Regions from separate parts of the Nonomuraea sp. CX421 genome, predicted to be linked through region 2. Evidence: riboswitches for the same ligand, from Rfam matches in the RefSeq annotation. Region 2 holds a riboswitch; the other holds the start of a gene.
The links. Region 2 has a riboswitch for glycine ahead of gcvP (aminomethyl-transferring glycine dehydrogenase). Riboswitches for the same ligand answer to the same signal wherever they lie in the genome.
Positions count from the first base shown of each region.

Region 1: linked by a shared signal. The riboswitch ahead of gcvT (glycine cleavage system aminomethyltransferase GcvT) and the one ahead of gcvP (aminomethyl-transferring glycine dehydrogenase) in region 2 are both predicted to bind glycine.

Region 1 covers NZ_JCADBK010000028.1:63,479-66,865, forward strand. The annotation lists gene AC5L3X_RS33695 (3-oxoacyl-ACP reductase) at 1-646, shown strand, start outside; gene AC5L3X_RS33700 (gamma-glutamyl-gamma-aminobutyrate hydrolase family protein) at 646-1,347, shown strand; glycine riboswitch at 1,442-1,539, shown strand; glycine riboswitch at 1,540-1,638, shown strand; gene gcvT (glycine cleavage system aminomethyltransferase GcvT) at 1,673-2,758, shown strand; gene gcvH (glycine cleavage system protein GcvH) at 2,755-3,144, shown strand; gene AC5L3X_RS33715 (L-serine ammonia-lyase) at 3,196-3,387, shown strand, end outside.
Region 2 covers NZ_JCADBK010000010.1:195,320-198,706, forward strand. The annotation lists gene ftsR (transcriptional regulator FtsR) at 1-179, shown strand, start outside; gene AC5L3X_RS20310 (bifunctional nuclease family protein) at 287-757, shown strand; gene AC5L3X_RS20315 (MerR family transcriptional regulator) at 905-1,525, shown strand; glycine riboswitch at 1,544-1,634, shown strand; glycine riboswitch at 1,635-1,731, shown strand; gene gcvP (aminomethyl-transferring glycine dehydrogenase) at 1,786-3,387, shown strand, end outside.

The sequences.
Region 1 (3,387 bases), on a different contig from region 2:
CGAGGCGGGCGCCAAGGCCGCGACCGAGGTCGGCGGGCTGTTCGTCCGAGCGGACGTGACCAGCGACGACGACGTGGCGCGGATGTACCAGACGGCGTTCGACACCTACGGCTCCGTGGACATCGCGTTCAACAACGCCGGCATCTCGCCGCCCGACGACGACTCGATCCTGGAGACCGGGATCGACGCCTGGCGGCGGGTGCAGGAGGTCAACCTGACCAGCGTCTACCTGTGCTGCAAGCACGTGATCCCCTACATGCGCCGGCAGGGCAAGGGCTCGATCATCAACACGGCGTCGTTCGTGGCGGTCATGGGGTCGGCGACGTCGCAGATCTCCTACACCGCCTCCAAGGGCGGGGTGCTGGCGATGTCGCGCGAGCTGGGCGTGCAGTTCGCCCGCGAGGGCATCCGGGTCAACGCCCTGTGCCCCGGGCCGGTCAACACGCCGCTGCTGCGGGAGCTGTTCGCCAAGGACCCGGAGCGGGCGCAGCGCCGCCTGGTGCACGTGCCCGTCGGCCGCTTCGCCGAGGCTGCCGAGATCGCGGCGGCGGTGGCGTTCCTGGCCAGCGATGACGCGTCGTTCATCACGGGCTCGGAGTTCCTGGTCGACGGCGGCATCTCCAGCGCCTACGTCACGCCGCTGTAGTGGGCGGGATCACGCGGCGTCCGGTCATCGGGATCACGACCTACGTCGAGCCGGCGCGCTACACCGTGTGGGATCTGCCGGTCGCGCTGCTGCCGTACATGTACGTGGAGCAGGTGACGGCGGCGGGCGGCCAGCCGGTGCTGCTGCCGCCGGCCGGTGAGCCGGCCTCGCTGGTGGGCCGGCTCGACGGGCTCATCCTGGCCGGCGGGGGCGACATCGACCCCGCGCGGTACGGCCAGGCCGAGCAGCCAACCACCGGCTACATCCGGAAATTTCGGGACGAGGCCGAATTTGCGGTGATGGAGGCGGCCCTGGAAGCCCGGCTGCCGTTCCTGGGCATCTGCCGGGGCCTCCAGGTGCTGAACGTGGCGCTCGGCGGCACCCTCCACCAGCATCTCCCCGACGTGGTCGGCCACACCGGGCACTCCCCCTCGCCCGGCCACTTCGGCGAGCTCCCGGTGCGCCCCGTCCCCGGCACCCGGGTGGCCAAGGCCCTGGGTGACGGCCCCGTCGACGTCCCCCACTATCACCACCAGGCCATCGACCGCCTCGCCCCGGAGCTCACCGTCACGGCCACGGCCGGCGACGGCATCATCGAGGCGGTGGAGCTCGACACGCACGACTTCGCCGTGGCCGTCCAGTGGCATCCGGAGGCGGCCACGGACCGCGTCCTGTTCGAGGCCCTGGTCGCGGCCTGCTGACGGGCGGGCGGGCCTCGCCCGCCCGCATGGGATCCGACGGGGCCGGGACGCGACAACACCACCGTCCCGGCACTAGGCTTGCGGACATCACCGACAAAACCGTGCGGGAGAGCGCCCTGACCGCCATCCAGGGCCCCTGAAGGAGCAAGCCCTCCCCGCGAACCTCTCAAGGCAAAGGACCGCACGGACGAGGTGACCTCTGGAAAGCAGGTCCCGCGCGGCCTCGCCGAAGGTGAAAGTCCGGGCAAATCCTGGGCGAAGCTCTCAGGCATCGATGACAGAGGGGGAGGATCCTGGCATCCGACCCTGCCCTGAGGTGCGACCTATGTCCCGACCGACACCGCTGCGAGACGTTCACGAGAGTCTCGGCGCGACCCTGACCGACTTCGCCGGCTGGCTCATGCCGCTCCGCTACGGCAGCGAGTCCGCCGAGCACAACGCCGTCCGGCAGGCGGCCGGGCTGTTCGACCTGTCGCACATGGGCGAGATCTTCGTGACCGGCCCCCAGGCGGCCGAGGCGCTCGACTACGCGCTGGTCGGGCAGCTGTCGGCGCTCACGCCCGGCCGGGCCCGCTACACCATGATCGTCAACGAGCGGGGCGGCGTGCTCGACGACCTCATCGTCTACCGGCTGGGCGACGAGGAGTTCATGGTGGTGGCCAACGCCTCCAACTACGAGAAGGTCGCGGCGGAGCTGACGGACCGCGCCAAGCCGTACGACGCGGTGGTGGAGGACCGTTCGGAGCAGTACGCGCTGATCGCCGTGCAGGGGCCGCGCGCCCAGGAGATCCTCGCCACGCTCACCGACGCCGACCTCGCCGGGCTCAAGTACTACGCGGGCCTGCCCGGCCTGGTCGACGGCCGGGAGGCGCTGATCGCCCGCACCGGCTACACCGGCGAGGACGGCTTCGAGCTGTTCGTGGCCGCCCAGGACGCAGTGCCGCTCTGGCAGGCCCTGACCGTGGCGGGTGAGCCGTACGGACTGCTGCCCGCGGGGCTGTCCAGCCGCGACACGCTCCGGCTGGAGGCCGGGATGCCGCTCTACGGCAACGAGCTGGGCCCGGAGCTCACCCCGTTCGACGCGGGACTGGGCAGAGTGGTGAAATTCGACAAGCCGGGCGACTTCGTCGGCAGGTCGGCACTGGAGGCGGTCAAGGACACCCCGCCCCGGCGCCGGCTCGTCGGCCTGGTCGCGCGTGGCCGCCGGGTCCCCCGCCACGGGTACCCGGTCACCAAGGACGGTGCCGTCGTCGGCGAGGTCACCAGCGGGGCGCCTTCCCAGACCCTGGGCAAGCCCATCGCGCTGGCCTACGTCGACACCGGGGCCGAAGCAGGTCTGGCCGTGGACATCCGGGGCAGCCATGAACCAGTGGACCTGGTGGAGCTGCCCTTCTACAGGAGGAACAAGTGAGCAACATCCCTGACGACCTGAGCTACACCAAGGAACACGAGTGGGTGGCCGGGCTGGACGACGGCATCACGGTGACGGTCGGCATCACCGCGTACGCGGCGGAGGCCCTTGGTGACGTCGTCTACGTGCAGCTCCCGGAGGCGGGCGCCAGCATCGCGGCCGGTGACTCCGTCGGCGAGGTGGAGTCGACCAAGTCCGTGAGCGAGATCTACGCCCCCGTGGGCGGCGAGATCGTCGAGGTCAACCAGGCCATCGTGGACGACCCGTCGCTGGCCAACAGTGACCCCTATGGCGAGGGCTGGATGTTCCGGGTGCGCGTCGAGGGCGACCCCGAGGACCTGCTGTCCGCCGAGGAATACACAGCGCTCACCTCAGGCGAGTCCTGACCGTCCGCCGGGGCCCTGCCGGGCCCCGGCCCTGCTGAGAGGCGCATCTCCATGGCGATCAGCGTCTTCGACCTCTTCAAGATCGGCATCGGCCCGTCGAGCTCCCACACGGGCGGCCCGATGGCCGCCGCGCACAGGTTCGCCCGCGGCCTGCACGACGACGGCCTGCTGCCGCGGACGTCTCGCGTCGACGCCATCCTGTACGGCTCCCTCGGCCTGACCGGCAAGGGCCACGGCAGCGAC
Region 2 (3,387 bases):
AGGCGGCGGCCGAGCGTGAGAGCGGCCTGGTCGAACAGGCGGTCGCGCCGATCCTGAAACGCCGCGCGCCGGGCGCGATCGGCGAGGCCGACGAGATCGCCAGGGAGTTGTCCTCCCTGCTGCTCGAACTGCACGCCGCCCTTGTGCGCGCGGGGGTGCGCGGCGTTCTGGGGCGATGAACCGGACCGGCGGGACATTCGAGGCCCACCGGGTGTTACGTTGAATTGCAGAAGCGGACCAGAAATGAGCCGTGCCGGGTCACCGGCCGGTCGATACGGAGCAGCCCGTGTTGCAGATGGAGGTCGTGGGCGTTCGGGTAGAAATGCCCACAAATCAGCCGATCGTCTTGCTCAAGGAGGCACACGGGGAGCGGTTCCTTCCTATATGGATCGGCATGACCGAAGCGACGGCCATCGCGTTGGCCCAAGCGGAGGAGCCGCCTCCCCGGCCGCTCACGCATGACCTTTTCCGGGACGTGCTGAGCGCGCTGGGCGTCGGCCTGCGTGCCGTCAACATCGTCGCCCTGCGCGAAGGCATCTTCTTCGCCGACCTCGTCTTCTCCAACGGCGTGGAGGTGAGCGCGCGGCCGTCCGACTCGATCGCGCTCGCCCTGCGCACCGGGGCACGCATCTTCGCCAGCGAGGAGGTCGTCCAGGAGGCAGGGGTGATCATCCCTGACGACCAGGAGGACGAGGTGGAGAAGTTCAGGGAGTTTCTTGACACGATCACTCCCGAGGACTTCGGCAGGGCGGGGTAGGTATTTCAGTGCATTTACGCTTCACGACGCGCCGAGCCGGATCGTTGACTGCGCATGGTCACGGTCCTACGGTGCAAGTGAAACCCGTGGTCGCCCTTTACTAACCCCCAGATCAGACCATGGGATGAGAGAAAGCCGGAGGTCCGCGTGGCGGTCAGCAGCGGCGAGGGAAAGACGGCCGGCCAGGAAGATCCGGTGCGGCGTGAGAGTGCGCGGCAGCGTGCCGGAGAGCAGGGGCTGCTTTTCGACGAGCAGCCGGCGACGCTGCCGATGGACATCGGCTACCGTGGCCCGACGGCCTGTTCGGCGGCCGGCATCACCTACAGGCAGCTCGACTACTGGGCGCGCACCGGCCTGGTCGAACCCACGATAAGGGCCGCTCAGGGCTCCGGTTCGCAGCGCCTCTACAGCTTCCGCGACATCCTGGTGCTCAAGGTCGTCAAACGGCTGCTCGACACCGGGGTCTCCCTCCAGCAGATCCGCACCGCCGTCCAGCACCTGCGTGACCGCGGGGTGGGAGACCTCGCGCAGATCACCCTGATGAGCGACGGCGTCAGCGTCTACGAGTGCACCTCGGCCGACGAGGTGATCGACCTGCTCCAGGGCGGCCAGGGCGTGTTCGGCATCGCGCTCGGCCGGGTCTGGCGTGAGGTCGAGGGCTCGCTCGCGGAGCTGCCGGGGGAACGCGCGGCGGTCGCGGACACCGTCCCGGCCGACCACCCCGCTGACGAACTGGCCCAGCGGCGACGGGCTCGCCGCACAGGGTAGTAATCTAGGACAAGCTGGCAACCCCGTGCGGGAGAGTCCCCGGCCTGACCGGGGCGCCGAAGGAGCAACCTCCCCGGAATCTCTCAGGCACCCGTACCGCTCGGGCGAGGCAACTCTGGAAAGCAGGCGCGTCCGCCAGGCGCGTCTCACCGACGGTGCAAGCCCTCTGGGTGAAGCTCTCAGGTCGACATGACAGAGGGGGAGATCCGGCACGCGCCCGCGCCCCGGCGCCGGTCTCCACAGCCTCGGGAGGCATCTCCATGACCGACCTGTCACTTCCGCCGTTCTCGACCCGGCACATCGGCCCATCGGAGTCCGAGCAGCAGCGCATGCTCGAGAGCGTGGGCTTCGAATCGGTCGCCGACCTGGTAGCCGTGGCCGTGCCCGAGGGCATCAGGACGAAGGACCGGCTGGCGCTGCCCGCCGCGGCGAGCGAGCACGAGGCCATCGCCGAGCTGCGCGCCCTGGCCGGCCGCAACCGCGTCCAGACCTCCATGATCGGGCTGGGCTACCACGACACCATCACGCCCGCCGTCATCCGGCGCAACCTGCTGGAGAACCCCGGCTGGTACACCGCCTACACGCCCTACCAGCCCGAGATCTCGCAGGGCCGCCTCGAGGCGCTGCTGAACTTCCAGACCGTGGTGACCGACCTCACGGGGCTCGACGTGGCGGGCGCGTCGCTGCTCGACGAGGCCACCGCCGCCGCCGAGGCCATGACGCTGGCCCGGCGGGCCGGCCGGTCCAAGAGCTCCGTGTTCGTCGTCGACGCCGACGCGCTGCCCCAGACCAAGGCGGTGCTGACCACCCGAGCCGAGCCGCTCGGCATCACGCTCGTCGAGCACTCCCTCGACGGCGACCTGCCCGAGTGCTTCGGCGTGCTCGTGCAGTATCCGGGCGCATCCGGCCGGGCCCGCGACTTCCGCTCGGTCGCCGCCGCCGCGCACGACGCGGGCGCCCTCGTGGTGGCCGCCGCCGACCTGCTGGCGCTCACCCTGCTCGCCGCCCCGGGCGAGCTGGGCGCCGACATCGCCATCGGCTCCTCCCAGCGGTTCGGCGTGCCGTTCGGCTTCGGGGGGCCGCACGCGGCGTACATGTCCGTACGCGAGGGGTTGCAGCGCCAGATGCCCGGCCGCCTCGTGGGCGTCTCGATCGACACCGACGGCGACCCCGCCTACCGGCTGGCCCTGCAGACCCGCGAGCAGCACATCCGCCGCGAGAAGGCGACCAGCAACATCTGCACCGCCCAGGTGCTGCTCGCCGTCATCGCCGGGATGTACGCCGTCTACCACGGCCCCGAGGGGCTGCGCCGCATCGCCTCCCGGGTGCACCGGCACGCCGCCGTGCTGGCCGAGGCGCTGCGCCGGGCCGGCGTCGAGGTCGTGCACGACGAGTTCTTCGACACCGTGCTGGCCCGCGTGCCCGGCCGCGCGGCCGACGTCGTGCGTGAGGCCGCCGGACGCGGCGTCAACCTCTGGCGCGCCGACGCCGACCACGTCTCCGCCGCCTGCGACGAGAAGACCACGACGGCCGAGCTCGAACACGTCCTCGCGGCCTTCGGCCAGGTGCTCGGCCACGAGGCCGGCACGCGGGCCGAGCTCGACGAGCTGGCCGCCGACGCTGGGCTCGACCGGCTGCCCGCCACGCTGGCCCGCGAGTCCGGCTACCTGACCCACCCGGTCTTCCACAGCCACCGCTCCGAGACCGCGATGCTGCGCTACCTGCGCAGGCTCCAGGACAAGGACATCGCGCTCGACCGGTCGATGATCCCGCTCGGCTCGTGCACGATGAAACTCAACGCGACCACCGAGATGGAGCCCATCACCTGGCCCGAGTTCGCCGCGATCCACCCCTACGCGCCC